Regions from separate parts of the Streptomyces sp. NPDC042201 genome, predicted to be linked through region 2. Evidence: riboswitches for the same ligand, from Rfam matches in the RefSeq annotation. Region 2 holds a riboswitch; the other holds the start of a gene.
The links. A riboswitch is a leader RNA that binds a small molecule or an ion and turns the genes downstream of it on or off. The one in region 2 is predicted to bind cyclic di-AMP.

Region 1: it holds a riboswitch for cyclic di-AMP, as region 2 does, so the genes downstream of both, ACZ6MZ_RS00065 (M23 family metallopeptidase) here and ACZ6MZ_RS07995 (M23 family metallopeptidase) in region 2, are expected to answer to the same signal.

The regions. Positions count from the first base shown of each region.
Region 1 is NZ_JBVJDS010000001.1:17,337-28,095, reverse strand. It holds gene ACZ6MZ_RS00115 (DEAD/DEAH box helicase) at 1-2,113, shown strand, start outside; tRNA gene ACZ6MZ_RS00110 (tRNA-Lys) at 2,292-2,367, shown strand; gene ACZ6MZ_RS00105 (penicillin-binding transpeptidase domain-containing protein) at 2,559-3,965, shown strand; gene ACZ6MZ_RS00100 (hypothetical protein) at 3,980-4,159, opposite strand; gene ACZ6MZ_RS00095 (hypothetical protein) at 4,344-4,556, shown strand; gene ACZ6MZ_RS00090 (HAD family hydrolase) at 4,671-5,399, opposite strand; gene ACZ6MZ_RS00085 (hypothetical protein) at 5,465-5,656, shown strand; tRNA gene ACZ6MZ_RS00080 (tRNA-Met) at 5,757-5,830, shown strand; gene ACZ6MZ_RS00075 (MerR family transcriptional regulator) at 5,986-6,732, shown strand; gene ACZ6MZ_RS00070 (PP2C family protein-serine/threonine phosphatase) at 6,919-8,142, shown strand; cyclic di-AMP (ydaO/yuaA leader) riboswitch at 8,497-8,650, shown strand; gene ACZ6MZ_RS00065 (M23 family metallopeptidase) at 8,662-9,705, shown strand; gene ACZ6MZ_RS00060 (aldo/keto reductase) at 9,871-10,759, shown strand, end outside.
Region 2 is NZ_JBVJDS010000003.1:101,216-111,974, reverse strand. It holds gene ACZ6MZ_RS08005 (HPr family phosphocarrier protein) at 1-92, shown strand, start outside; gene ACZ6MZ_RS08000 (GntR family transcriptional regulator) at 245-934, opposite strand; gene ACZ6MZ_RS07995 (M23 family metallopeptidase) at 1,137-1,910, opposite strand; cyclic di-AMP (ydaO/yuaA leader) riboswitch at 1,924-2,093, opposite strand; gene ACZ6MZ_RS07990 (M16 family metallopeptidase) at 2,277-3,659, opposite strand; gene ACZ6MZ_RS07985 (M16 family metallopeptidase) at 3,677-5,032, opposite strand; gene ACZ6MZ_RS07980 (DNA gyrase/topoisomerase IV subunit A) at 5,223-7,673, shown strand; partial or broken gene ACZ6MZ_RS07975 (glycosyl hydrolase family 28-related protein) at 7,864-9,585, opposite strand; gene ACZ6MZ_RS07970 (glycoside hydrolase family 13 protein) at 9,790-10,759, opposite strand, start outside.

The sequences.
Region 1 (10,759 bases), on a different contig from region 2:
CGAGGCCCCTGAGGCCATCGATTCCCCCGAGGCCGACGAGGTCTCCGAGACGGACGAGACCTCGGAGACCCCGGGACTCACGTTCAGCGACCTGGGCCTGCCGGACGGCATCGTCCGCAAGCTCGCGCAGAACGGCGTCACCGCCCCCTTCCCGATCCAGGCCGCGACCATCCCGGACGCCCTGGCCGGCAAGGACATCCTGGGCCGTGGCCGTACCGGCTCCGGCAAGACCCTCTCCTTCGGCCTGCCGCTGCTGGCCACGCTCTCGGGCGGCCACACCGACAAGAAGAAGCCCCGCGGCATCATCCTCACCCCGACCCGTGAGCTCGCGATGCAGGTCGCGGACGCGCTCCAGCCGTACGGCGATGTGCTCGGCCTGAAGATGAAGGTCGTCTGCGGCGGTACGTCGATGGGCAACCAGATCTACGCCCTGGAGCGCGGCGTCGACGTCCTCGTCGCCACCCCGGGCCGGCTGCGCGACATCATCAACCGCGGTGCCTGCTCCCTGGAGCAGGTCCAGATCGCGGTCCTCGACGAGGCCGACCAGATGTCGGACCTGGGCTTCCTGCCCGAGGTCACCGAGCTGCTCGACCTGGTGCCCGCGGGCGGTCAGCGCATGCTCTTCTCCGCCACGATGGAGAACGAGATCAGCACGCTGGTCAAGCGCTACCTGACCAACCCGGTCAGCCACGAGGTCGACAGCGCCCAGGGCAATGTCACGACCATGACCCACCACGTGCTCGTGGTGAAGCCGAAGGACAAGGCCCCGGTCACCGCGGCGATTGCCGCCCGCAAGGGCCGCACGATCATCTTCGTCCGTACGCAGCTGGGCGCCGACCGTATCGCCGAGCAGCTGCGCGACTCGGGCGTGAAGGCCGACGCGCTGCACGGCGGCATGACGCAGGGCGCGCGCACCCGGACGCTGGCCGACTTCAAGGACGGTTACGTCAACGCGCTGGTCGCCACCGACGTCGCCGCCCGCGGTATCCACGTCGACGGCATCGACCTGGTGCTCAACGTGGACCCGGCCGGGGACCACAAGGACTACCTGCACCGCTCGGGCCGTACGGCGCGCGCCGGCAAGTCCGGTGTGGTCGTCTCGCTGGCGCTCCCGCACCAGCGCCGCCAGATCTTCCGGCTGATGGAGGACGCGGGCGTCGACGCCTCGCGCCACATGGTCGGCGGAGCCGGCGCGTTCGACCCGGAGGTCGCCGAGATCACCGGCGCCCGTTCGCTCACCGAGGTCCAGGCGGACTCCGCGAACAACGCGGCCAAGCAGGCCGAGCGCGAGGTCTCCGACCTGACCAAGCAACTGGAGCGCGTCCAGCGCCGCGCCGCCGAACTCCGCGACGAGGCCGACCGCCTGGTCGCCCGCGCGGCGCGCGAGCGGGGCGACGACCCGGAGGCAGCGGTGGCCGAGGTGGCCGCCGAGGCCGAGCGCGCGGTGGAGGAAGCCGCGGCCGCGGCTGCTGCCGTACCGGCGCCGCGCGAGGAGCGCAGGGACCGGCGCGACGACCGCGGAAGCTTCGAGCGCCGTGACGACCGCGGCGAGCGGAGCGGCCGGGGCGGCGCACGGGGTTACACCCCGCGTGACGACCGCGGTGGCGACCGTGGCGGTGACCGTGGTGGTTTCCAGCGTCGTGACGACCGTCCCTCGGGCGGTTTCCGTCGGGACGACCGCAAGGACAGCGACCGTGGTGGCGAGCGGGGCGGCTTCAACCGTGACCGCCGTGACGACCGCGGTGGCGAGCGTGGCGGCGACCGTGGTGGTTTCCAGCGTCGTGACGACCGTCCCACGGGCGGTTTCCGTCGGGACGACCGCAAGGAGAACGACCGTGGTGGCGAGCGGGGCGGCTTCAACCGCGACCGCCGCGACGACCGTGGCGGCGAGCGCCGTGACGACCGTGGCGCCCGCCCGTTCAACCGCGACCACCGGACCACCGACCGCCCGTTCAACCGTGACCGCCGCGACGACCGCCCGGCCACGGGTGGCACCCTCCGCGCCGCCAGCCACGACCGCCCGTACGCCCGCCGCGACGGTGGCACCACGGGCACCGGCACCGGCTCCTTCGGCCGCCGCGACGACAAGCCGCGCTGGAAGCGCAACGGCTGACCGCCGCTGACCGCCTGACCTGACACACCGCCAGGGCCCGTGCCCCACCCCCCAGGTGGGCCACGGGCCCTGCCACGTCCCCCTCACCCCCACCCTCACCCCCACGCGACATCCCCACGACCCGATACCCGATCGGCGCACCGCCCCCGGCGGGCTATGCTCGTGTGTGTTGTGCCGAGGGCCGTTAGCTCAATTGGCAGAGCAGCGGACTTTTAATCCGTTGGTTGTGGGTTCGAGTCCCACACGGCCTACCACCCGCAGGACGGGAACACCCCCGCCGACCTGCTAAGAAGCGCCCCGCCCGGTCCCAACCGGCCGGGGCGCTCCTTCTTTCCCGCCCGCTTGCGTGAGTGGTGCAGGTGATTAGGGATGCGGCTGCTGCGGTGGCACGTAATTCCGACGGCCCGGCGGTGAGCATCAAGGTGCTTCTTTTACGCTGTCGATCATGTACTCGACGAACAGACACCCCGTCGTCCGCGCTGCCCTCGTTGCGCTGTTGATCGCGCCTGTCGTGGGCTGTTCAGGCGGGACGGGCTCCGAGCCGAGTGAGGCCGAGGGGAAGCCGTCGTCGACGAGAGCGGCGCGTCAAGGGCTGGGCGATGTCTTCGTCGGCGGCCGGGCCGTCACGGGATCGAAGCCGTCCGGGCATTCGAAGATCCCGTATCAGCGCACCTATACGGATGGCGAGTTGTACGCGGCCGTCACGGGCTATCGGTCGATGGCGTTCTCGCACGCGGGTCTGGAAGCGGTGTACGACGATGTGCTGGCCGCCGGTTCCACCGGGGGCCGTTCCGCGTCGGGTGATGTGATGACGACCATTGATCCTCTGGTGCAGAAGGCCGCCGCCGACGCGCTGCGTGGGCACAAGGGCGCCGCGGTCGCGCTGGACGCGGAGAGCGGACACATTCTGGCCTTGGCGAGCGCGCCGTCGTACGACCCCTCGCTGTTCAGCGGCTACGGCACGGCGGATGCCGAGGCGTGGCGGAAGGTGGGGGAGGACAAGGACGAGCCGCTGCGCAATCGGGCGATCGTGGAGGCAGTGACGCCTGACGGGACGTTCAACGTCGTCGTGGCGGCTGCCGCGCTGGAGAAGGGCACCTACGGGTCGGTGGATGAGAGCACCCGCAGCCCTGTCCCGTACACCCTGCCCGGCAGCACCACGGAGCTGCCGGCCGAGGCCCGTTGCGAGAACGCCTCCATCCGCACTGCCCTGCGGTACTCATGCCGCAATGTCTTCGCGGCCATGGCTGTTGAGCTGGGACAGCCGAGCCTCGCGTCGATGGCTGAAGCCTTCGGCTTCAACGATGACGGATTGCGCGTACCCATGAACGTGCTGGAGAGCAGCTATCCCACGGACGACATGGCGGAGCCGGAGGCGGCTCTCACCGGCGTCGGGCGGGGAGGAATCACCGCCACGCCGATACAGATGGCGAGGGTCGTCGCGGTGATCGCCAATGGCGGGAAACTCATCGGCCCCCAGCTGGTCTCCAAGGTCGTACGCGCCGACGGGAGTGTGGAGAAGCGGGGGAACGGCTCCGGCGGCCCCGCCGAGCGGGTCATCCGGCAGGACACGGCGGAGCGGCTGCGATCGGCGCTGGAGGACGCGGCGGACGATGTGGTGACCGACCGTGCTCCGGGAGCCGTCATCGGGGGCAAGACCGGATGGGTGCCACCCGCTCTGTCGTCCGGCGAGCAGTCTGCCGCGTGGTTCATCTCGTATGCCCGGTCGGGGCAGGGAAGGCTGGTCGCCTTCGCCGTCTATGTCGGAGACCCCGACAGCGGGATCGACGAGTCCGACGGTTCGGAATCGGCTGTCCGCGTCGCGGAGCGCATGAGGAGGGCGAACTCGTGACCGAGGGCACGGCATTACGGGAACAGCGCTACCCCCACGATGGCCACCACGAGGATGGCGATGATGACGGCGACAACGGTCCAGGTGCGGCTGTGCGCCACGCGGGGGCCCTTGGGGCCGCCTCCGCGCGGCCGGTCCTCTCGCAGCTTCGGGTTTTCCGGCCGGTCGTGTGAGTAGAAGTCGGCGTCGGCCATGGCAAACCCCCTCGCGTGGGTCGACGAGTTCCCGCCCGGTCCTGCTCGCCCGGTCCAGGGGAGAATCCTCGGTAAGTGTTATGTGGTTTTTACCCGCATATAAGGCAATCATACGCGGCGGACCGCGAAAAGAGGCAGGTCTCAGAGGCTGCGGAGCGGGCGAGATCGTCGCACCCTAGGGCCTATGAGTGATGCACCGATCGTCGTACACCGGGCGTCCGGGACAGGCGGCCGGCGGGTCACCGTTCGTGGGCGGATCATGGGGCTCGCCCACTCGGACGACCATCTGATCGAGTTCCTGCGTCTGGCGGGCCTGCCCGACGCCTGGGACCTGCTCGACGATCCGGCCTGGGTGGAGTGGCAGGGGGGTCCGGCGCACGAGTACAGCGTGGTGTGAGAGCCGCGAGCGGCACGAGTACAGCGTGGTGTGAAGGCCGCGAGCGCGGCGGGGGCGCCCACCGGTGGTTCGTGGCGGGCCGCCCCCGTTGTCGTACGGCTCAGCGTGTACGGCTCAGTCGTGTACGGCTCCGTCCTCCGCGTCCAGCTCCCGTACGCCTTCGTCTCCGCGATTCCCGCCGTTCCCCCCGCTTCCGCCGCTCCCGCCGTCCGCGGCGATCGACGCGAGCTGCGTCAGGTTGTCGATCCGCCAGTCCGCCGCCGCGACCACGTCCGGGTCGTCCGCCCACAGATAGCCCCACGGCCCGCGCCGCAGATGGGCGACGCGCAGGCCGGCCTCCTTGGCGGGGAACAGGTCGTACGCGGGATGGTCGCCGACGTACACCGTCCTGTCGGGCGCGCTCTTCGCCGCCTCGATGACGCGCGTGAAGAACTCCGGGGACGGCTTGGCGACGCCCCACTCGCCGGAGGTGACCACGAGATCGGCGGGCAGATCGAGGCCGCGCAGCAGCTCGCCTGCCTTGACGGTCTGGTTGCCCGCGAGGACGACGCGGATGCCGAGCGACTGAAGACCCGCCAGGGCGGGCCGTACGTCCGGGTAGAGATCGGACTCGTCGAGGTGCTCGCCGCGGCCCGCGGCCTCTCGGGCCCGGTAGGCCTCGCTGACATCTATGCCCGGCTTGATGAGACGCAGGGCGTCGGCGTTGTCCCTGTTCTGGACGGTGGCGGCGCCGACGAGGGCCGAGATGGTGTGTCGGGGGATGCCCAGCCAGTCGGCCCAGGAAGCCCAGTAGCGGTCGTCGCGTACGAGGGTCTCGCCGACGTCGAACACGATGGTTTCAATCACCGGTGTAAGCGTAGGGGGATACGCTCTGCCGATTGTCAGTGGCTGGCCGTAGCCTTGGTCTCATGTTCGCTTCCTCGTCCGCTTCTTCCGGTGCCCGCGGTCCCGTGCGGTCCGCCGATGTCGTCAACATGGAGATCCGTGCCCTGTGGGTACGGGCGGGTGGCGCGCTGCCGCCCGCCGAGCAGGAGCGTTATCAGCGGCTGCTGGTGGAGTGGGCCGCGGCGGTACGGGCCGATGTCGTCGAGGCGGCCTAAGCGGCCCGGGCGCCCTGGGCGGTCTCCGGACCCGTCCGACCCAGCCGTGGGGAAGATGGTTTGGATCTTGCTCTGGATGGCGTAGAGTTGTGTTTAACGACGCGGGGTGGAGCAGCTCGGTAGCTCGCTGGGCTCATAACCCAGAGGTCGCAGGTTCAAATCCTGTCCCCGCTACTTGAAGAGAACGAAGGCCCGGATCCCTGGATCCGGGCCTTCGTCGTGTTCCACCGCGTTCCGTGCCGCGCTGCCGCCGGGCCTGACCCTTACGTGCTGGGCCATTACGTGCCGGGCTTGACCTTTACGTAACGTCAAGTTCTAGCGTGAACGTCATGGAGTGGTCGATCCAGGACATCGCGAAGAAGGCCGGTACGACGAGCCGCACGCTCAGGCACTACGGCGAGCTGGGGCTGCTGGAGCCCAGCCGGACCGGCGCCAACGGGTACCGCTACTACGACCAGGACGCCCTGGTCCGGCTGCAGCGGATTCTGCTGCTGCGTGAGCTCGGCCTCGGGCTGCCGGCGATTGCCCGGGTACTCGACGGCCAGCAGGACACGGCCGCCGCCCTGCGCACCCATCTCGGGCTGCTGGAGCAGGAGCGCGAGCGCATCGGACGCCTGATCACGTCGGTGCGGACCACTCTCCACAAGACCGCGACGGGAGAGGAACTCATGGCCGAGGAAGTGCTCGACGGCTTCGATCACACGCAGTACGAGCAGGAGGTGACCCAGAGGTGGGGCCGGGAGGCCTACGCGAAGAGCGACCGCTGGTGGCGCTCGCTCAGCGAGCGGGAGCGGCAGGGGTTCCAGGAGCAGCACGAGGAGATCGCCCGCGACTGGGGGCGGACACGGGCGGCCGGCCTCGGCGCCGGAAGCGACGAGGCGCAGGCGGTCGCCCGGCGCCACTGCGCGTGGCTGTCGGTCACGGTCGAGCCGACGAAGTCGTACGTCATCGGTGTCACGGCGATGTACGTGGATGATCCACGTTTCGCCGCCGCATATGAGAAGTACGGTGAAGGGACGGCTGTGCTCGTACGGGACGCCATGAAGGTGTACGCCGAGCGCCACCTGACCGACTGACCGACTGGCCATCCGCCCCGCTGGGGGCCCGGCCGACCGACCGGGCCCCGTAGCCCACTCGGCCGATGGCGAGTCGCCGCCGAGCGCGGCAGCGGCCAGCCTGGGTGGGGCGCGGTACCGTCCCGCAGCCGCAGGCGGACCGGCAGGAGACCACTGGTGGGGAAGCTGAGGAAGCTCCGAGAGGGCATCGGCGGCAGAGACCGGCGGGCCCAGGAAGGAGCTGGCTTCTGGGCCGACGAGAAGGCGGGCTTCTGGTCGGGCGCCGGTACCGGCCGTGCGGGCCATCGGCTGGGACGCCCCACCGGGCGTCGGCTGGTGCGCATTCTGCCCGCTGTGGTGATCCTGGCGGGGGTGGTCTTCGACCTCGTGACCCCCGCGCGCATCACCGCCGCTCCCCTGTTCGCGGCCGCCCCGCTGGTCGCCGCCCCGTTCTATCCCGCGATCGGCACGCTGCTGGTCGCCTTCGCCTCGCTGTGCGCCGAGCTGTTGCTGCACCTCTACACCGATTCGCCGGTGTTCGACCCCGCGGCGCTCACCGAGCTGCTGACCGTGGTGGTCGTCTCCGTCCTCGCCATGTACATCAATGGCGTCGTACGCCGCAGCGGACAGCGGCTCGCCTCCGCCCGCATCATCGCCGAGACCGCCCAGCGCGCCGTGCTGCCCAGACCCGCCGAACGGATCGGCGGTCTGCGGATCGCCGCGCGGTACGAGGCCGCGCAGGAGGGCGCGTTCATCGGCGGGGACCTGTTCGCCGTACAGGACACGCCGTACGGGGTCCGGCTGGTGGTCGGGGACGTACGGGGCAAGGGGCTGGAGGCGGTCGAGGCGGTGGCCGTGGTCATCGGGTCGTTCCGGGAGGCCGCCGAGCAGGAGAGCTCGCTGGAAGGGGTCGCACAGCGGCTGGAGCGGGCGCTGAGACGCGAGGGGACACGGCGGGACGGGCTCGATGTCTTCGAGGGGTTCACCACGGCTGTGCTCGCCGAGATCCCGCACGGCGAGAACGTGGTGCGGCTGCTCAACCGGGGCCACCCCGAGCCGCTGCTGATGTGCGAGAACGGCGCGGTACGGATGCTGGCACCGACCGACCCCGCGCTGCCGCTCGGGATGAGCGACCTGGGCGCGTGGCCGGACCGCGCGGAAGAGGCCGCCTATCCCGACGGCGCGACCCTGCTCTTCTACACGGACGGACTCACTGAGGCGCGCGACAACCGGGGTGCCTTCTACGTCCCGCGCGACCGGCTCGACGGGCGGATCTTCCATGGGCCCGATGATCTGCTGCAGGCGCTGATCGATGACGTACGCGTGCATACCGGCGGCACCGGGAGCCAGGACGACATGGCGCTGCTGGCGGTCAGCCGGCCCATCGAGGGGCAGCTGGACTGGCGCAGGGCCATGCCCGCCTTTCCCTGACGCCCCTGACGCCCCTGACGGGCGGGGAAGCCCCCGCGGCGGGCGAGGCCGAGCAGCGGGGGAGGCCGTGCGGCGGGAGAGATCGCGTGGCGTGTGACGCGTGTAGAAGTGCGCTTCGGGTCATTGCCACCGTCCGTAATCGCGGGGTATCCCTCCGCATAACATTTGACACACCGTCAGGAATGAAACGTGTTCTGATGGAGGGTCAACTCGCCCGGTTGCGACTCCATGTGTCCTGGTACGTCCGATGCGAAGTTGTTAATGATCACCCGGAACGGCTTGGAATAAGACCCGGGTCTCTATTAACGTTCGATAACGCAGCGCGGTCGTCCCAGCCGTCGCCAGAGATGGCACCGTGCGCACGCGCCGAATCCCGCAAGGGAACCGGGGAACCACCAATTGGGGTGAATCGGGTGCCCTCTGCTGCCCTGAGCAGCGAGAACACCCGTAGGAGACCTTCCTGCTCCGAACCCGTCAGCTAACCCGGTAGGCGAGAAGGAAGGAAAGGAGCGCGCCCCAGTGGCGTCCAACAAGCCTGCCCCCGCAGCCCCCTTCGAAACTCACACCTTCGGTAACGAGGCAGACGGGGCATGGGGGGAGTGGAATCCCACCGAGGAGTCCCTCCGGCCCGTACGCGGCAGACACCGCGTCGCCAAGCGCAGCGGAATCGCCCGCAACGGGCTCGCCCGTAGCTCCACGGTCCTCGGTGTCGGCGTCTTCGCCGCCGTCGGCGCGGGCGGCATGGCCACCGCGCAGGACAAGCCCGCGGTCTCCATATCCCTGCCCGACGCCATCGCGGACAATCTCCCGGACGCGAAATCGCTTCCCGGCGTGGGCTCCCTGGCATCGGACGACGCCGAGCCCGACCTGCTGGCCACCGCACCGCTCACCACGGCCGGCCTCACGACCGCCGACGCCGAGCAGGGGGCCACCGACGCGGGCGAGGCCCTGCGCGCCCGCATCCTCCAGCAGGCCGAGCAGCAGCAGGCCGAGGCCGACGCCACGGAGAAGGCGGCCGCGGAGACGGCGGCCGCCGAGAAGGCCGCGGCGCAGGCGAAGAAGCAGCAGACCGAGGCCGAGAAGAAGATCGAGGCGGCGAAGAAGAAGGCCGAGGCGGAGGCCAAGGCCAAGGCGGAGGCGGAGCGCCTCGCCAAGCTGGCCGCCAGCTACTCCCTCCCCACCTCCTCGTACACGCTCACCTCCACCTACGGTGAGTCCGGCTCCATGTGGTCCTCCGGCTACCACACCGGCCTGGACTTCGCCGCTCCGACGGGCACGCCGGTCAAGGCCGTGCACAGCGGCACTGTGAAGTCGGCCGGCTGGTCGGGCTCGTACGGCTACCGCACGGTCCTGGAGCTGGCCGACGGTACGGAGATCTGGTACTGCCACCAGTCCTCGATGACCGTCAGCGCCGGGCAGAAGGTCACCACGGGCGAGGTCATCGGGCGCGTCGGCGCGACCGGCAATGTGACCGGTCCGCATCTGCACCTCGAGATCCACACGCCGGGCGGCTCGGGGGTCGACCCGATGAGCTGGCTGCGGGGCATGGGCCTCACTCCCTGACGTACGCACAGTCCCCGGCGGCTCCGGCGCTCACCCCCCGACGCCGGAGCCGCCGGCTCTTCCCCTGACGAAACACGGCGATAGCGCGGCGAAAACGCGGTCAAAACGCGGCGAAAGCCCGGGGGAACGGAATAGGGCGGCCCGTCGCCGGGGTTGAATCAACCCATGACTGATCTGCGCAAGCTGGGCTCCTCCGACCTTCACGTCTTCCCGCTCGCCCTCGGCGGCAATGTCTTCGGCTGGACCGCCGACGAGGCGCAGTCCTTCGCCGTGCTCGACGCGTACGCCGCCGCGGGCGGCAACTTCGTCGACACCGCCGACACCTACTCCTCGTGGGTGCCTGGCAACGAGGGCGGTGAGTCCGAGACGGTCCTCGGCAACTGGCTCGCTTCGCGCGGCAACCGCTCCGACGTGCTTGTCGCGACCAAGGTCGGCCGCCACCCGCAGTACACCGGCCTGTCGGCGACCACCATCAAGACCGGCGCCGAGGAGTCGCTGCGCCGGCTCCGTACGGACTACATCGACCTGTACTACACGCACTTCGACGACCCGAACGTCCCCGTCGAGGAGATCATCACCGCCCTCGACCAGCTGGTGCGGGAGGGCAAGGTCCGCGCCATCGCCGCCTCCAACATCAGCCCGGAGCGGCTGGCCGCCTCGATCGCCTTCTCGGAGAGCGAGGGGCTGGCCCGCTATGTGGCCCTCCAGCCCCAGTACAACCTGGTCTCGCGGGACACCTATGAGGGCGCGCTCCAGGACACCGCGATCCGCTACGGGCTCTCCGCCGTGCCGTACTACGCCCTCGCGTCCGGCTTCCTCACCGGCAAGTACCGGCCGGGGGTCACGGTCGACAGCGCGCGCGCCGGCGGCGCCGGCAAGCATCTGCTGACCGAGCGGGGCATCAAGGTCCTCGGTGCGCTGGACCGGATCGCCGAGGCGCGGGGCGCCGAGATCGCGACCGTCGCGCTGGCGTGGCTGGCGGCGCAGCCGACCGTCGTCGCGCCGCTCGCGTCGGCGCGGACGACCGAGCAGCTGCCCGCGCTGCTGGCGGCGG
Region 2 (10,759 bases):
TCGCTTCCGAGGCGGACGGCGCCGATGTCGCTCTGGACCGGCTGGCGAGGCTGGTCGCCGAAGGGCTGGACGAGCTTCCCGAGACCGTCTGACGCCGATTTTCCCGGACGGCCGGGCCCGTACGGAACATTTCCATGACAGAGCCGCGATGCGCTGAATTCAGCCCACCGCGGCTCTGTTTATTTCGTGCGGGCAGCAGAAAACAGGTCCTGCGGAATTCTCTTCTTTGTATACGGCGCGATTGTTAAGTGCGGGCACTCGCGGTGTTTACATCATGTTGCGAAGCCCTCATCTTTTCCCGGCCGCGCTCGGGGCGCCGCAGCCGGTGCACCCCCGCGGTCCGCTCCGCGTGCAGCGCCGTCAGCGCCCGGGCGCGCTCCGCGTCGCCGCGCGCCACCGCGTCCACGATCGCGCCGTGCTCCGCCCAGGACTCCACCGGATGGGCGGGCTGCTCGACGGTGTACATCCAGGCGATCTTGTGTCTCAGCTGGGTGAGCGGAGCGGTGAGCGCGGGGCTCCCCGAGGCCTGGGCGAGGGTCTCGTGGAACCAGGCGCCGAGCGAGCGCAGATCCTCGCCCTGGCCCCGGCGGGCCCGCTCCTGGCCCAGCCTGACCAGGCCGCGGAGCACCTTGAGATGGGCTTCCGTACGACGCTGGGCGGCGCGCGCCGCACCCAGCGGTTCCAGCAGCAGCCGCACATCGAGGAGATCCGCCGCCTCCTGGTCCGAGGGCTCGGCCACACACGCGCCGACATGGCGGCGGGTCGTCACGAAGCCCTCCGACTCCAGGGTGCGCAGGGCTTCGCGCACCGGGACGCGGGAGACCCCGTAGCGCCGCGCGAGCTGCTCCTCGGTGAGCCGGCCGCCCCGCTCGAATACACCGGAGATGATGTCGTCACGGATCGCTGTGCATACCGAGTGCGCGGGAATGCGCATGTTCAAACCTCCGCTTTAATCCGCGCGAAACGCTGCCGATCGACACCTGTTCCGTGACTCTATTGCAATGCACGCGAATTTCCGATGGGTGCCCGGAATCGTTGGATATCTCTTGGCCGCGGCAGCCGGGCGGACGCGGAAGGCCCCGGCGGGCAGCCGGGGCCTTCGGGCGGACAAAGCGGGACCGGAGCGGTCCGGACGGTCAGAGGCTCACGCCGTGCGCGCGCAGATACGCGACGGGGTCGATGTCGGAGCCGTAGTCCGGGCTCGTCCGGGCCTCGAAGTGGAGGTGCGGTCCGGTGACGTTGCCGGTCGCGCCGGACAGGCCGATCCGCTGCCCGGGGGTGACGGACTGGCCGACCGAGACGCCGACCGAGGAGAGATGGCCGTACTGCGTGTACGTGCCGTCGTTCATCCGGAGGACGATGTTGTTGCCGTACGAGCCGCCCCAGCCGGCCTCGACGACGGTGCCCGTGCCCACGGCCACGACCGAACTGCCGGTCGCGGCGCGGAAGTCGATGCCCGAGTGGCTGCCGGAGGACCACAGGGAGCCGCCGGACTGATAGCCGGTGGTGACGTACGAGCCGGCGAGCGGCAGCCGGAAGGAGTTGAGACGCTTGCGCTCGGCGGCGCGGGCGGCGCGCTCCTCCTCCTCGCGGATCTCCTTGGCCCTGGCTTCCGCCTTGGCCTTCGCCGCGGCCCTGGCGTCGGCTTCCGCCCTGGCCAGGGCGGCGGCCCGGTGCTGCGCCTCGGCCTGGGCCTCGATCACTCCGGCGAGGGAGTCGTCGATGACGATGGCCCGGTCCTGGCCGCCCTGGCGGCCTGACGGGACGTCCGTACCGGCGGCGTGCGCCGGGGCGGCCAGAGTGCCGATGACGCCGGTGGCGGTGAGGGTCGCGAAGCCTGCGATACGCGCGCCCCTGCGGGTCGTTCGGCTCCGGGCACGATGCTTCCCGGTGGCACGGGTGAACGCCATGAAGTGGCTGGTCCTTTCCTTCCTTCTCGCCTACCGGGTTAGCTGACGGGTTCGGAGCAGGAAGGTCTCCTACGGACTCCTCCGCACGGGTGAGCGCGAAGGTGTCCGATTCACCCCAGGGACTGCGTGTGGGTCCCCGGCTCCCCAGGCTCGCGCCTGACGGGGACTCGGCGATGGCTGCCCGATGCCGCGAATACGGCGTAACTGGCGAACAGCCGGACCGACGCTAAGCGGGCCGTCTTTCAATCACCAAACAGACAGGCCCCTTTGTAGCGCACACCACAGGGCAGATAGGCGATCTCTCCAATAAAAGGGACATAAGAGAGCCCCGGCGACGGCGTCGCCGGGGCTCCTCTCACGGCGGGATCAGCCGGTGACCACCGTCACGTCACCGATGCCCAGAGCCGCGACCGGCTCCTTGATCTGCGCGGCGTCCCCGACGAGGACCGTGACGAGCCGGTCCACCGGGAAGGCGTTGACCGCGGCGGCCGTCGCCTCGACGGTGCCCGTCTCGGCCAGCCGCGCGTACAACTGCGCCTGGAAGTCGTCCGGGAGGAACTGCTCGACCTGGTCGGCCAGCGTGCCCGCGACGGACGCCGCCGTCTCGTACTTCAGCGGTGCGACGCCCACCAGATTCTGGACGGCCACATCGCGCTCGGCGTCGGTGAGGCCCTCCGCCGCGAGGGTGCGCAGCACCTTCCAGAGGTCCTCCAGCGCCGGGCCCGTGGACGCGGTGTCCACGGAGCCGCTGATGGCGAGCATCGCGGCGCCCGTCGCCCCGCCCGGGGCGGACGGCGCCGAGGAGCGCAGCACCTGGCCGAAGGACCGCACGCCGTAGGTGTAGCCCTTCTCCTCGCGCAGCACCCGGTCGAGCCGGGAGGTGAGGGTGCCGCCCAGGCAGTACGTGCCCAGCACCTGGGCCGGCCAGACCCGGTCGTGCCGGTCGGCGCCGATACGGCCGATCAGCAGCTGGGTCTGTACCGCGCCCGGCCGGTCCACGATCACCACGCGGCCCGTGTCGTCGGCCGTGATGGGCGGCATCGGACGGGGAGCGGCGGTGTTGCCGGTCCAGTCGCCGAGGGTGTCGGCGAGCACCGCGTCCAGATCGACCCCGGTGAGGTCACCGACGACCACCGCGGTGGCCGTGGCGGGGCGTACGTGCGCCTCGTAGAAGGAGCGCACGCCCGCGGCGTCGATCCGCTCCACCGTCTCCTCGGTGCCCTGGCGCGGCCGGGACATGCGCGAGGAGGCGGGGAACAGCTCCTTGGAGAGCTGCTTGGCGGCGCGGCGGCCCGGGTTGGCGGTCTCGTGCGGGATCTCGTCGAGCCGGTTGCGTACCAGCCGCTCGACCTCGCTGTCCGCGAAGGCGGGGGCGCGCAGCGCCTCGGCGAGCAGCCCGAGCGCCTTGGGCAGCCGGGAGACGGGGACCTCCAGGGAGATCCGTACGCCCGGGTGGTCGGCGTGCGCGTCGAGCGTGGCGCCGCAGCGCTCCAGCTCGGCGGCGAACTCCTCGGCGCTGCGCTTGTCGGTGCCTTCGGAGAAGGCGCGCGCCATGATCGTGGCGATGCCGTCGAGCCCCTCGGGCTCGGCGTCCAGCGGGGCGTCGAGATTGATCTCGACGGCCACCACCTGCTGGCCGGGGCGGTGGCAGCGCAGCACCGTCAGGCCGTTGGGCAGCGCCCCACGCTCGGGGGCCGGGAAGGCCCAGGGCCTGGCCTCGCCGGCGGTCGGCTGCGGGTGGAAGTCCATGGTCACGGCAGCGTCGGTCACTGGTCCGCCCCCTCGTGCTCGTCGGTCTCGTCGGCGGCCGTGTCCTCGGCGGTCACCGGTTCGTACACCAGCACCGCCCTGTTGTCCGGGCGCAGCCGCGCCGCGGCGACCGCCCGCACCTCGTCCGCGGTGATGTCCAGCACGCGCGTCACGGCGGTCAGCGCCAGCTGCGGGTCACCGAACAGCACGGCGAACCTGCACAGTTCGTCGGCGCGGCCCGCGACGGTGCCGAGCCGGTCGAGCCACTCGCGCTCCAACTGGGCCTGCGCCCGCTCCATCTCCTCCGCGGTCGGGCCCTCGGCGGCGAGGCGGGCCAGCTCCTCGTCGACCGCGGCCTCGATCTGCGGGACCTCGACGCCACCGGACGTCTTCACGTCCAGCCAGCCGAGCGAGGGTGCGCCGGCCAGCCGCAGCAGCCCGAAGCCCGCGGCGACCGCGGTCCGGTCCCGGCGCACCAGACGGTTGTGCAGGCGGGAGGACTCGCCGCCGCCGAGGACGGTGAGCGCCAGGTCGGCGGCGTCGCACTCGCGGGTGCCGTCCTGCGGCAGCCGGTAGGCGGCCATCAGCGCGCGCGCCGGGACCTCCTCGTGGATCTCCTCGCGCAGCTCCTGGCCGATGACGTCGGGGAGCGTGCCGTCACGCGGCGGGTTCTTGCCGTCGTGGGACGGGATCGAGCCGAAGTACTTCTCGACCCAGGCGAGCGTCTGCTCGGGGTCGATGTCGCCGACGACCGACAGCACCGCGTTGTTCGGCGCGTAGTTCGTACGGAAGAACGCGCGGGCGTCCTCCAGCGTCGCGGCGTCCAGGTCTGCCATCGACCCGATGGGGGTGTGGTGGTAGGGGTGGCCCTCGGGGTACGCCAGTGCGGTCAGCCGCTCGAAGGCCGTACCGTAGGGCACGTTGTCGTACCGCTGGCGGCGCTCGTTCTTGACGACGTCCCGCTGGTTCTCCATGGACTGGTCGTCGAGCGCGGCGAGCAGGGAGCCCATCCGGTCGGCTTCCAGCCAGAGCGCCAGCTCCAGCTGGTGGGTGGGCATCGTCTCGAAATAGTTGGTGCGCTCGAAGCTGGTCGTGCCGTTCAGGGAGCCGCCGGCGCCCTGAACCAGTTCGAAGTGGCCGTTCCCCGGCACCTGCGCCGAGCCCTGGAACATCAGGTGCTCGAAGAGGTGGGCGAGGCCCGTACGGCCCTTGACCTCATGGCGTGAGCCGACGTCGTACCAGAGGCAGACCGCGGCGACCGGGGTCAGGTGATCCTCGGAGAGGACCACGCGCAGGCCGTTGGCCAGCCGGTGCTCTGTCGCTGTCAGGCCGCCGGAACCGGCCTGCGCTGTGGCCGTGTGACCCATGGGCATGTACGTCCCTTCGATCGCGATATGGAGAAGTCCTGCCACTGTATGCAAGCGTGCTGACACCTGGCGAAGTTCCCGTGCCGCACACGCTCAACGACGGGTCGAGGTCGGCGGTGTCAGCGGCTCGGTCCACAATGGTCCGCGTCAGTTCCAGAAGTTGCCGTACAGAACCTGTGAAGGAGCCGCAGCAGCGATGGCCCGCCGCAGCACGAAGACCCCGCCGCCGGAGGACTTCGAGGAGAAGATCCTCGACATCGACGTGGTCGATGAAATGCAGGGCTCCTTCCTCGAGTACGCGTACTCGGTGATCTATTCCCGGGCCCTGCCGGACGCCCGTGACGGTATGAAGCCGGTGCACCGCCGCATCGTGTACCAGATGAACGAGATGGGCCTGCGCCCCGACCGCGGCTATGTGAAGTGCGCGCGTGTCGTCGGCGAGGTGATGGGAAAGCTGCATCCGCACGGCGACGCGTCGATCTATGACGCCCTCGTCCGGATGGCACAGCCGTTCTCGATGCGACTGCCTCTCGTCGACGGACATGGCAACTTCGGCTCGCTCGGCAACGACGACCCGCCGGCCGCCATGCGGTACACAGAGTGCCGGATGGCGGACGCCACGTCACTGATGACGGAGTCGATCGACGAGGACACCGTCGATTTCGAGCCGAATTACGACGGCCAGGAGCGGGAACCGGTCACACTTCCCGCCGCGTATCCGAATCTGCTGGTCAACGGCGCCTCCGGGATCGCGGTCGGCATGGCGACGAACATGCCGCCGCACAATCTCGGTGAGGTCGTGGCGGCCGCACGCCATCTGATCAAGCACCCGGGCGCGGACCTGGAGACGCTGATGCGTTTCGTGCCGGGCCCCGATCTGCCGACCGGTGGCCGGATCGTCGGCCTGACCGGCATCAAGGACGCCTACGAGAAGGGCCGGGGCACCTTCAAGATCCGCGCCACCGTGACGGTGGAGGATGTCACCGCGCGCCGCAAGGGCCTGGTCATCACGGAGCTGCCCTTCACGGTCGGCCCCGAGAAAGTCATCGCGAAGATCAAGGACCTGGTCTCCGCCAAGAAGCTCCAGGGCATCGCGGATGTCAAGGACCTCACGGACCGCGCGCACGGCCTGCGTCTGGTCATCGAGGTCAAGAACGGTTTCGTGCCCGAGGCCGTGCTCGAGCAGCTCTACAAGCTGACGCCGATGGAGGAGACCTTCGGTATCAACAATGTGGCGCTGGTGGACGGGCAGCCGCTGACGCTGGGGCTGAAGGAGCTGCTGGAGGTCTATCTCGACCACCGGTTCACGGTGGTGCGCCGCCGCAGCGAGTTCCGGCGGACGAAGCGGCGTGACCGGCTGCACCTGGTCGAGGGGCTGCTCGTCGCGCTCATCGACATCGACGAGGTCATCCAGCTGATCCGGTCGAGCGACAACTCCGCCCAGGCCAAGGAGCGGCTCATCGAGCGCTTCTCGCTGAGCGACATCCAGACCCAGTACATCCTGGACACGCCGCTGCGCCGGCTCACCCGGTTCGACCGGATCGAGCTGGAGAGCGAGCGCGACCGGCTCAACGGCGAGATCGACGAGCTGACCGGGATCCTGGACTCGGACACCGAGCTGCGCAAGCTGGTCTCGTCCGAACTGGCCGCGGTGGCGAAGAAGTTCGGCACCGCGCGGCGCACGGTGCTGCTGGAGTCCTCGGGTTCCGTGGCGGCGTCGGTGCCGCTGGAGGTCGCGGACGATCCGTGCCGGGTGCTGCTCTCCTCGACCGGTCTGCTGGCCCGTACGGTCAACGGCTCCCCGCTGGAGGGTGGCGACGGCAAGCGCGTCAAGCACGATGTGATCGTCTCGGCGGTGCCGGCGACGGCGCGGGGCGACATCGGCGCGGTGACGTCCACCGGGCGGCTGCTGCGGATCGCGGTGATCGACCTGCCGCAGCTGCCGGACACCGCCTCGGCGCCGAATTTGTCGGGCGGGGCGCCGGTCTCCGAGTTCCTCGCGCTGGAGGGGGACGAGTCGCTGGTCTGTCTCACCACGCTCGACGAGTCGTCCCCGGGGCTCGCGCTGGGCACGCTCCAGGGCGTCGTCAAGCGCGTGGTGCCCGACTATCCGGCCAACAAGGGCGAGCTGGAGGTCATCTCCCTCAAGGAGGGTGACCGGATCGTCGGTGGCGCGGAGCTGCGGACGGGCGAGGAGGATCTCGTCTTCATCACCTCCGACGCCCAACTGCTGCGCTACCAGGCCTCGCATGTACGGCCGCAGGGCCGGCCGGCGGGCGGTATGACGGGGATCAAGCTGGCGGACGACGCCACGGTGATCTCCTTCACGGCGGTGGATCCGGCGGCGGACGGAGTGGTCTTCACGGTCTCCGGCTCGCACGGCACGCTGGACGACTCGGTGCGTACGGCGAAGCTCACCCCGTTCGACCAGTACCCGCGCAAGGGCAGGGCGACGGGCGGGGTGCGCTGTCAGCGGTTCCTGAAGGGCGAGGACATGCTGGTCCTGGCCTGGGCGGGGGCGAGCCCGGCGCGCGCGGCGCAGAAGAACGGCACACCGGTGGAACTGCCGGAGCCCGACCCGCGCCGGGACGGTTCCGGTACGCCGTTCGCCTCGCCGGTCGATGTACTGGCCGGGCCCGCGCACTGACGGGCCCTGTCCACGACCTGTCCGGGTCCGGTCCTTCCGGCCCGGACCCGGACAGGTCGGGCACGTACCGCAGGGGCCCCGCCCGCCCAGGGCCGTGCCCCGGGCGGGCAGAGCGCTGAGCGGGCGAGGCCCCCGTAACGCCGGACGCTCAGCGGCGGTCCGCCGCCTGCTTTCCGCTCGCCGCGGCCGCGGGCTGCGGCCAGCTGTTGCAGTCGTTCCAGACGGTGTCCCAGCCGGAGTTGCCGCCGCCGTCGGTGACCGCGAAGGTGCCGCTGCCTCCCGGGAACGGGCAGTTGTAGATTCCGGCGGCGCCGAGGCCCGAGGCCTGGACGTTGCTGAACTTCGCCGACCCCGGGGTCTCCGCCTGGACCGCGACCGTGCCCGCTCCGTCGATCGTGGCGCGGTCGACGGTCACGTTCTGGACGGCCTTGCCCGTACCGCTGCCGGAGACGAATTCGAAGGCGCTGTAGGGGCTGTCGGTGAAGGTGGTGTCGGTGATGTTGACGTTCGCGTCGATGGAGCTGTCGTACGCGTCGACGCGCAGCGCCCCCATCGGATGACCCCAGTTGGGGTTGATCGCGCCGGTGCGGACGAGGGTGTTGCCCGAGACCGTGATGGTGCCGGCCAGCGGGAAGAACGGATCGGCGAACTTCTGGTTGGAGATCGCGATACCGCTGCCCAGGGCATTGGTGTCCTGCACCAGGTTGTCCTTGACCGTGATGTCGCGGCCACCGTAGATCGCGATCCCGTTGGCCAGGTTCGGCTGCGAGATCGTGTTGTTGGCAAAGGTGCTGGAGCTGTTGGTCGTATTGAGCGACCACATGGCGAGGGCATCGTCACCGTTGTTGCGCAGGAAGTTGTTGCGCACCTGGACACCGTTGGCGGTGCCGTTGAGGTTGAGGCCGTCGGCCGTCGTGTCGAGAATGCGGTTGTTCTCCACCACGAGGTTGTCGTTGTTCCCCATCAGCCAGAAGCCGACCTTGAGATGCTGGATCCACACCCCGGACACGGACGAGTTCGGACCGAGCGAGCCGTTGACGAAGTTGTCGGGGTTGTTGTCGACGCGCTCGGTGACCTCGCCGAAGACGGCGAAATCATGGAGCCCCACCTTGCCGGTCGGTGCGCCTGACTGGTCGATGAAGCGCGAACTGTGCACCACCGAGTGCCAGTTGCCCGCGCCCCTGATCTCGACATTGTCCACATTGCTCAGCGACTGGGTCAGCTTGTAGTCGCCCGGCGGGATCCAGACCACGCCGCCCCTGGCCGCGCTGATGGCGTCGCGGAACGCCTGGGTGGAGTCGCCCGCGCCGCTGGGGTCCGCGCCCTTGTCGACCACCGAGACCGCGCCGGGCGGGGCCTGGGCGGCGCCCGCGACCTGCTCGAAGTCGGCCACGTCGACGGCGGTCGGGATGGTCGCCTCGAACTTCACCTTGGCGCCGGCCGGCAGGTCCCGGCCGAGCAGCACGCGCGTGTTGTCGAAGAGATGGTGCGTCTTGGCGCCGGCGATCCAGGGGGTGTCGACGTAGGAGTACTTGGACGTGACGGCGAGCGTCTTGTCGATCTTCTGCCCGTCGATGTACACGGCGAGGGTGCCCGACTGACCGTCGGGGACGCTGTACGCGAGGTTCACGGCGTTGGCGGCCGCGGGGAGGGTGAACTCGACGCTCTGGCCGGCGTTCAGCTGGACCGCCCGGCGTCCCGACGCCTCGGAGGCGAGCGTGCCCTGCGTGTAGTCGGGGCCGATCGTGGAGCCGTTCGTGGTGGCGCTCTCCGCTTCGACGGACCTGAAGGGGAGGTTCGCGCCGGCCGCTGCCGCCGCGGTCGCCGTGGGGGCGACGAGGACGAGCCCCGTCGAGGCGACCGCTACCGCGGTGGAGAGAGCTATTGTCATGCGCCTGACATGCGTATTCATGTGCGGGTCCTGCACCTTCCTGTGGGGGGAGGGGTATGGAGGCCTGTGCCTCCGACTCGCGCGGACGGCGAGTGGTCTGCCGGCGGGCCGAGAAGGCCGCCGTGGGGGGCCGGGGCCGTGCGCGACAGCGTTGTCAGAGACGCTGCCACGCACCCCCGGGGCATGGAAGAGAAAGAGGAAGAGTTGAAAGGCCGGCGGCCTAGATCAGGTCCGCAACCAGGCCGCCGTGTCCTGCGGAAGCCGTCCGTCACCGTCCAGCGGGCCACTGGTGAGCAGGACATGGGCGTGACCGGGGAGCTCCGCCGGTTCACCGGCGAAATTGACCACACAGACCAGACCGCCTGCGTCCCCGGTGCGGGCGAAGGACAGTACCCCGGGAGCGGCCTCCAGCCAGTTCATCGGCCCGTCCCCGAAGCCGGGTTCGGTACGGCGCAGCCGCAGGGCCTCGCGGTAGAGGGTGAGCATCGAGGCCGGATCGTCCGACTGCAGGTCGGCGGCGTACGAGGGCCAGGACGCCGGCTGCGGAAGCCACGGTTCGGTGCCGGAGCCGAAACCGGCGTACGGCGCGTCCGCCGTCCACGGCAGCGGCACCCGGCAGCCGTCGCGGCCCGGGTCCGTACCACCGGAGCGGAAGTGCATCGGGTCCTGGATCCGGTCGAGCGGAATCTCTACTTCCGGAAGGCCCAGCTCCTCGCCCTGGTAGAGGTACACGGCGCCCGGGAGCGCCAGCGAGAGCAGCGCGGCGGCGCGGGCGCGACGGGTACCGAGCTCCGGATCCGTCGGGGTGCCGAAGGCCTTGGCCGCGAAGTCGAAGCCGGTGGCCTCACGCCCGTAGCGGGTGACCGTGCGCGTCACATCGTGGTTGCAGAGCACCCAGGTGGCGGGGGCGCCGACCGGCGCGTGCTCGGCGACCGTCTCGTCGATCGCGGTCCGCAGCAGACCCGCGTCCCAGGGACAGGCGAGAAAGTTGAAGTTGAACGCGGTGTGCAGCTCGTCCGGCCGCAGATAGCGGACAAAGCGCTCGGTGTCGGGCAGCCACACCTCGCCGACGTAGATGGCGTCGTACTCATCGGCAATGGCACGCCAGGAGCGGTAGATGTCGTGCAGCTCGTCCAGGTCGACATACGGATGCGGGTCGCGGCCCGCGGTGAAGTCCGGCAGGGCCGGGTCCTTG